Robiginitalea biformata HTCC2501: one gene and its partner. The main gene of each other region encodes a partner of the protein of the gene in region 2 in a complex. Links are inferred from orthologs where the notes say so. Each region holds a gene or a part of one and is shown on either strand. Other genes may lie near its edges.

The links.
Region 1: the proteins of secA (region 2) and secY are in contact, whole or in part, in a crystal structure (PDB 3DIN), measured with the Thermotoga maritima proteins. The link is inferred for Robiginitalea biformata HTCC2501 from one-to-one orthologs. Residues at the interface, in WP_004082002.1 of Thermotoga maritima: Glu261, Ala262, Arg263, Lys300, Ala301, Arg302, Thr303, Ile304, Ile305, Leu323, Tyr324, Asp325, Pro326, Val329, Ser330, Tyr333, Ile336, Lys340, Phe345, Val349, Glu363, Phe364, Tyr374, Ser375, Gly376, Gly377, Glu393, Ile395, Thr482, Ser483; in WP_004081795.1 of Thermotoga maritima: Glu108, Gly109, Glu110, Glu111, Ala236, Glu237, Arg238, Arg239, Ile240, Thr241, Ile242, Gln243, Tyr244, Ala245, Arg246, Arg247, Val248, Thr249, Gly250, Arg251, Arg252, Val253, Tyr254, Gly256, Ala257, Ser258, Thr259, Tyr260, Leu261, Pro262.

The regions. Positions count from the first base shown.
Region 1 is NC_013222.1:1,472,045-1,475,252, reverse strand. What follows is about bases 309-3,197. They hold secY (preprotein translocase subunit SecY), read right to left. Parts: upstream 2,479-3,197; coding sequence 1,138-2,478; downstream 309-1,137. Other genes in these bases: rpsE (30S ribosomal protein S5), read right to left, coding at 3,146-3,197; rpmD (50S ribosomal protein L30), read right to left, coding at 2,955-3,134; rplO (50S ribosomal protein L15), read right to left, coding at 2,490-2,942; infA (translation initiation factor IF-1), read right to left, coding at 919-1,134; ykgO (type B 50S ribosomal protein L36), read right to left, coding at 789-905. In the rest of the region: more of rpsK, read right to left, coding at 1-308; more of rpsE, read right to left, coding at 3,198-3,208. UniProt on the Escherichia coli protein: The central subunit of the protein translocation channel SecYEG. Consists of two halves formed by TMs 1-5 and 6-10.
Region 2 is NC_013222.1:1,830,331-1,834,532, forward strand. What follows is about bases 254-4,136. They hold secA (preprotein translocase subunit SecA), read right to left. Parts: upstream 3,817-4,136; coding sequence 454-3,816; downstream 254-453. Other genes in these bases: RB2501_RS08160 (sensor histidine kinase), read right to left, coding at 254-276; RB2501_RS08170 (DUF2795 domain-containing protein), read right to left, coding at 4,027-4,136. In the rest of the region: more of RB2501_RS08160, read right to left, coding at 1-253; more of RB2501_RS08170, read right to left, coding at 4,137-4,202. UniProt on the Escherichia coli protein: Required for protein export, interacts with the SecYEG preprotein conducting channel.

The DNA of each region.
Region 1 (3,208 bases), 360 kb from region 2 along the record:
GCGTCGCTTGGGCGGGCGGCACCCGTTGTGCGGCAGCGGGGTCACATCGATGATTTCGGTTACCTCGATGCCGTTGTTGTGGATGGTCCGGATGGCAGACTCCCGTCCGTTACCCGGCCCCTTCACGTATACCTTGACCTTGCGCAGGCCGGCTTCGTGGGCCGTCTTGACACATTCCTCGGCAGCCACCTGGGCCGCATAAGGCGTGTTTTTCTTGGAGCCGCGGAATCCCATCTTCCCGGCAGACGCCCAGGAAATCACATCCCCTTTCTTATTGGTCAGGGAGATGATGATGTTGTTAAAAGAAGCCGTGATATGGGCTTCCCCGGTGGATTCAACCGCCACCTTGCGTTTCTTGGTCGACTTGGCCGCCTTAGCGCCCTTTGATCCTGTCTTTGCCATAATCTGCTATTACTTGGTAGCTTTCTTCTTGTTGGCTACGGTTTTACGCTTTCCTTTACGGGTACGCGAGTTGTTCTTGGTACGCTGGCCCCGGAGCGGCAGTCCCGACCGGTGGCGAATGCCGCGATAACATCCGATATCCATGAGTCGCTTGATGTTGATCTGCGTCTCGGAACGGAGTTCCCCTTCAATGGTAAATTCACCTACAGCTTCCCGGATGCGACCGATCTCGTCGTCGCTCCAGTCGGAGACCTTGGTATCCTCGTCCACCTTGGCTTTCTCGAGGATTTCCTTTGCCCTGCTTTTGCCAATACCGAAAATGTAGGTAAGGGCAATCACGCCTCTCTTTTGTTTTGGGATGTCTACCCCTGCGATTCTAGCCATAGTTACCCTTGTCTTTGTTTAAATCTAGGATTCTTCTTGTTGATTACGTACAGTCGCCCTTTGCGCCGTACGATCTTGCATTCGGCGCTGCGTTTCTTTATGGATGCTCTTACTTTCATCTTGTCCGTTTCTTTAGTATCTGTATGTGATTCTGGCTTTGGTCAGGTCGTAGGGGCTCATTTCAAGCTTTACCTTGTCCCCGGGCAGCAATTTGATGTAGTGCATACGCATCTTGCCCGAAATATGAGCCGTCACCACGTGACCGTTCTCCAATTCCACGCGGAACATGGCGTTGGAAAGCGCTTCTATTATCGATCCGTCTTGTTCTATCGGAGCTTGCTTGGCCATATATTATGCTACTTTTCTGTTCTTACCTGTTTTCATCAGGCCGTCGTAATGGCGGTTGAGCAGGTAGGAATTTACCTGTTGCACCGTATCGATAGCCACCCCGACCATGATGAGCAGGGAGGTGCCGCCGTAGAACAGCGCCCAACCGGCCTGCATATCCATCAGCTTCACCACCACCGCCGGCAATACGGCCAGCAGGGCCAGGAATACCGAGCCGGGCAGCGTGATGAGCGACATCACCTTGTCCAGGAAATCGGCGGTTTCCTTTCCGGGGCGGATGCCCGGGATAAAGCCGCCGCTGCGTTTCAGGTCGTCGGCCATTTTATTGGTCGGGACCGTGATTGCGGTATAGAAATACGTAAAGATGATGATCAGCAGGGCAAACAGGATATTGTAATACAATCCGAAAATGTCCTGGAAGTTCACTTCCATCCACTGTCCAACAGCTGTTTCGTTAAACGTGCTTCCGATCAAACCGGGCGCAAACATAATCGCCTGCGCAAAAATAATGGGCATCACCCCGGAAGCGTTCAGCTTCAGCGGGATATACTGACGGGAGCCCATAACGTTTTTTTCATATCCCCCGGAGGCGGATCGGCGGGCGTACTGCACCGGGATGCGGCGGGTCGCCATCACCAGCAGTACGCTGGCGAGGATCACCACAAACCAGAGGATCAGTTCCACCAGGATCAGCATCGGGCCGCCGTTGCCGTTAAGGCGGGAGGCCGATTCCTGCAGGAAGGCCTGCGGCAGCGTGGCGATGATCCCGATCATGATCAGCAGGGAAATCCCGTTGCCGATTCCCTTGTCGGTAATCTTTTCACCCAGCCACATGGCAAAGACGCAACCGGTTACCAGGATAACCACGGAAGGCACCATAAAGCTGAGGCCTTTGCCCAGCAGGAATGCGCTGTCCGGAACCCCCAGGGCCCCGAGGCTATAGAGGTAGGTCGGTGCCTGGATAATACAGATGGCGATGGTGAGCCATCGGGTTATCTGGTTTTTGGTCTTCCGGCCGCTTTCGCCTTCCTTATCGAGTTTCTGCAGGTAGGGAATCGCGATCCCCATGAGCTGCACCACGATGGAAGCCGAGATATACGGCATAATCCCCAAGGCAAAAACCGAGGCGTTGGCAAAGGCCCCGCCGGTAAATGCATTCAGGATACCGAGGATGCCCTGCTCCGTATTCGACGACAGTTCGGCCAGCTGGGAGGTGTCGATCCCGGGGAGCACCACCTGGGCCCCGAAACGATACACCAGCAGCAGACCGAGCGTAATCAGGATACGGGACCTGAGCTCTTCGATCTTCCAGATATTCGTTATGATCTCAAAAAATTTCTTCATATCTGGCTCGCTTATAAACTTATTGCCTCACCGCCGGCAGCCTCGATGGCCGCTTTGGCACTGGCCGTAAATTTATGAGCAGTGATTTTCAGGGGGGCCTTCAATTCGCCCCGACCCATAATTTTCACCAGGTCGTTTTTGTGCGCCAGGCGAAGCTCAACGAGGTTATCCACATTGACTTCCTTTTTGATCGTACCGCTGTCCGCCAATTCCTGGAGGGTGTCCAGGTTGATGCCGCGGTATTCCACGCGGTTCATATTGGTGAAACCGAACTTGGGCACACGGCGCTGAAGCGGCATCTGCCCGCCTTCGAACCCGATCTTCTTGGAATAGCCGGAACGGGACTTGGCCCCTTTGTGGCCCCGGGTGGCTGTACCGCCCTTACCGGAACCCTGGCCGCGACCAACGGTCTTGCCGCCCTTGTGAACAGATCCTTTTGCAGGTTTTAAATTCCCTAAATCCATACTCCCTTTCTTTTAAGCTTCTTCTGTAGAAACCAGGTGTTTTACTTTTTCAATCATTCCGAGGATGCTCGGGGAGGTGGTGTGCTCCACTTCCTGCCCGATACCTCTCAGCCCAAGGGCCTCCAGGGTCCGTTTCTGGTCCTGAGGACGCTTGATGCTGCTCTTTACTTGTCGTACTTTGATCTTAGCCATCTGTCTGCTCCTTATCCGTTGAATACTTTCTCCAGGGAAATGCCGCGCTGCTTGGCAACGGTATTCGCGTCCCG
Region 2 (4,202 bases):
GCTGTAGAGTACAATGGCGACAGAACCCAAAAGCGCCATGATCGACGCGATATTATAGGTGATTACCAGTTTGTTGTGGAAGCGGTGGAGGAGCAGGTTCAGGCCGTTCAGGACCGCGAATCCGGCCATTACCTGCGGGATGACCCGTACGATGTCCATCAATTGCCAGCAGAGGATGGCGAAGACCAGGCAACAGGCCGAGGCGATTAGGTTTACCCGGAACAACAGCCGGGTTTTGTCCTGAAGCCGCTCCCGGTGCTTCTCGTTCTTTTTCATTTTGATGAAAATCGGCTTCTCGGACATAGGCCAGGTTGGGTGATTGCTGGGAACAGCGCTTTATCACGGTAAAGCTAGCTATGTTTTGCGATAAAATCAAAACGGGGGGAAAGAATGCCACAAAAAAAGCGACCCCTGCCGGGGCCGCTCCTGTTACAACTATATGCCGGGAGGGCTTTAATCCTCCACCAGCACCCATTCCCCTTTGGCCAGCAGGGGTTCGGCCTGTTTGTATTTCAGCGTTTTGTTCTGTCCAGAAACGATATTCTTGATGGTTACGCGCTCATTCCGTCCGATTTTCGGTTTCTCCCGGACGATGGTCTCCGTAACCTGCGGGCGCTGCCCCTGGGTCTGGCCTGCCGCGCGGTTGCGGGCTGCAAGTTCGTCGCTGTTCGGGATTTCCTCCTTGCTGGTTTGCAGGTTTTCCTTCGGCTTGCGAACCTGGCGGGCCTCCTGGATTTGCTGGGTGTTCGAAGACGGCAATTCGCCCTTGAAAAGGAAGGATACCACCTCCTTGTTCACCTTCTCGATCATCGCCTTGAACAACTCAAAGGCTTCAAATTTATAGATCAGGAGCGGGTCCTTCTGCTCGTGAACGGCCAGCTGGACGGATTGTTTGAGTTCGTCCATTTTGCGCAGGTGCGTCTTCCACGCATCGTCAATGATGGCAAGGGTGATGTTTTTTTCAAAATCGGTGATCAGTTGCTTCCCGCCGCTCTCATAGGCGGCTTCCAGGTTGGTCACCACGTTGAGCGTCTTGATCCCGTCCGTAAAGGGCACCACGATCCGTTCGAATTTATTCGCGTCGTCCTCGTAGACCTTTTTGATTACCGGGAAGGCGATCTCGGCGGCCCGTTTCATCTTTTCCTGGTAGTGCTCGTAAACCTTCGCGTAAATTTTCTGGGCCATTTCCTGATATCCCAGCTTATTGAATTCCGCTTCGTCGATGGGCGCGGTGATGGAGAAATACTTGATCAGCTCGAATTCAAAATTCTTGTAATCCCCGGCCAGTTTGTTCGTTTCCGCAATCACCTCGCAGGTGTCGTAGATCATGTTGGCGATATCCACCTTCAGCCGGTCGCCCTGCAGGGCGTGACGGCGGCGTTTATAAACCACCTCCCGCTGGGCGTTCATCACATCGTCGTATTCCAGCAGCCGTTTCCGGATGCCGAAATTGTTTTCCTCCACTTTCTTCTGGGCGCGTTCGATGGATTTGGTCATCATGCTGTGCTGGATGACTTCCCCCTCCTTGAGCCCCATGCGGTCCATCATCTTGGCCACCCGCTCGGACCCGAAGAGCCGCATCAGGTTGTCCTCCAGGGAAACGTAGAACTGCGAGCTCCCGGGGTCTCCCTGCCGGCCGGAACGACCGCGCAACTGCCGGTCGACCCGGCGTGAGTCGTGGCGTTCGGTCCCGATAATGGCCAGCCCGCCGGCTTTTTTGACCTCTTCGGTCAGCTTGATATCCGTTCCCCGGCCGGCCATGTTCGTCGCGATGGTCACCACGCCGGGTTTCCCTGCTTCGGCCACGATATCCGCCTCTTTCTTGTGTAATTTGGCGTTCAGGACGTTGTGATCCACCTTGCGGATACTCAGCATGCGGGAAAGCAATTCGGAAATTTCAACGGAGGTGGTACCGATCAGTACGGGCCGCCCCGCCTGCGATAATTCGGTTACCTGGTCGATGATTGCGTTGTATTTTTCCCGCTTGGTCTTGTAGATGAGGTCCTGCCGGTCGTCCCGGGCAATAGGCCGGTTGGTGGGAATTTCCACCACATCCAGCTTGTAGATTTCCCAGAATTCGCCCGCTTCGGTTACAGCTGTACCGGTCATCCCGGCCAGTTTGTTGTACATCCGGAAGTAGTTCTGGAGCGTGATGGTGGCAAATGTCTGGGTCATCGCCTCAATCTTGACGTTTTCCTTGGCCTCGATGGCCTGGTGGAGCCCGTCCGAATACCGGCGTCCGTCCATGATCCGACCGGTTTGCTCGTCCACGATCATCACCCGGTTGTCCATCACCACGTATTCCACGTCCTTTTCAAAAAGCGTATACGCCTTGAGGAGTTGGGTCATCGTGTGAATGCGTTCGCTTTTTACGGCAAAATCCTTGAAAAGGCTTTCTTTTTTCTCGGCCTCTTCCTCGATATCGAGTTCCTGGCTTTCGATCCGCGCTATTTCGCTCCCGATATCCGGCATGACGAAGAAATCCTTTTCCTGGTCCCCGGAAATGTATTCGATGCCCTTGTCGGTGAGTTCAATCTGGTTGTTTTTCTCATCGATGACGAACAACAACTCGGAATCTACGGTGGGCATTTCCCGGTTGTTGTCCTGCATGTAGAAATTTTCGGTTTTCTGCAGCAACTGTTTGATGCCCTCTTCGCTCAGGTACTTGATGAGCGCTTTGTTCTTGGGGAGTCCCCGGTGAACGCGGAGCAGGAGCAGGCCGCCCTCCTTGGTGTCGCCCTCGGCGATTTTCTTTTTGGCTTCTGCCAGCACCCCGGTCAGGTAGCGCTGCTGTTTCTGCACGAGTTCGGATACCTTGGGCCGCAGCTCGTTGAATTCATGCCGGTCGCCCTCGGGGACCGGTCCGGAGATAATCAACGGCGTCCGGGCATCGTCGATCAGTACGGAATCCACCTCATCCACAATGGCGTAGTGGTGGGGGCGCTGCACGAGGTCGCCCGGGGTATGTGCCATGTTGTCACGCAGGTAGTCGAAACCGAATTCGTTATTGGTCCCGTAGGTGATATCCGCATTGTAGGCCGCGCGGCGTCCCTCGGAATTCGGCCGGTGCTTGTCGATGCAGTCTACCGAAAGCCCGTGGAATTCGAATATCGGGGCCATCCACGCGCTGTCCCGACGGGCCAGGTAGTCGTTTACCGTCACCAGGTGGACGCCCTTTCCGGAGAGCGCGTTCAGGTATACGGGCAGGGTCGCCACCAGCGTCTTCCCTTCACCTGTTTGCATTTCGGCAATCTTGCCCTGGTGCAGGGCGATCCCGCCGATGAGCTGTACGTCGTAGTGCACCATGTCCCAGGTCACTTCCTTACCCGCTGCATCCCAGGAGTTTTTCCATACGGCTTTTTCTCCGTCCAGGCTAACGTAATCCGCGCGTCCGGACAATTCCCGGTCGAATTCACTGGCGGTAACCGTAATCTCCGGGTTTTCCTTGAAGCGCCTGGCGGTTTCCTTTACTACGGCAAAGGCTTCCGGCAGCAGGTCCTCGAGGATTTTTTCAGTTCGCTGGTAGGCCTGTTCCTCCAGATCGTCGATCTGTCCGTAGAGGCTTTCATTCAGGTCGATGTCCGTGGAGTTGCCGACCTCGGCCTTCAACGCCTCGATCTGCTCTTGTAAATCGGCTACTCCCTCGTGAATCGCCTGGCGGAACCCGGCCGTTTTCTGGCGGAGTTCGTCGTGGGTAAGCGCCTGCATGGCCGCCTCATGGGATTTGATTTTCTCGACAAGGGGCTGGAGTGCCTTGACGTCTTTACTGGCCTTGTCGCCTACAAAAGCCTTAAGGACCGTATTGATAAAACTCATAGTATCTGGTATTTTTTAGGGCCGCCCGGTGCGGGGATACCCCTGGCGGGCGGAGCGGAAATCCGGGCCCCGTTCCCGGGACAATTACACCCGCAATCGTGCAAAAGATGTTCCAGTTTCCCGAATTATCGGAAGAAACGCCCGGGGCTGCCAAAATTACATAAAAAAAAGCCTCAGATGAGGCTTTTGGATGGCGACTTGCCGCTTGTATCAATATTCATCCTCGTTCCAGAGGTAATCTTCTTCCGTCGGGTAGTCCGGCCAAATCTCTTCGATGGATTCATAGATCTCCCCGCCTTCTTCTTCCATGGACTGAAGGTTTTCTACCACTTCCAGGGGAGCCCCGGTGCGGATGGCATAATCTATCAATTCATCCTTGGTGGCCG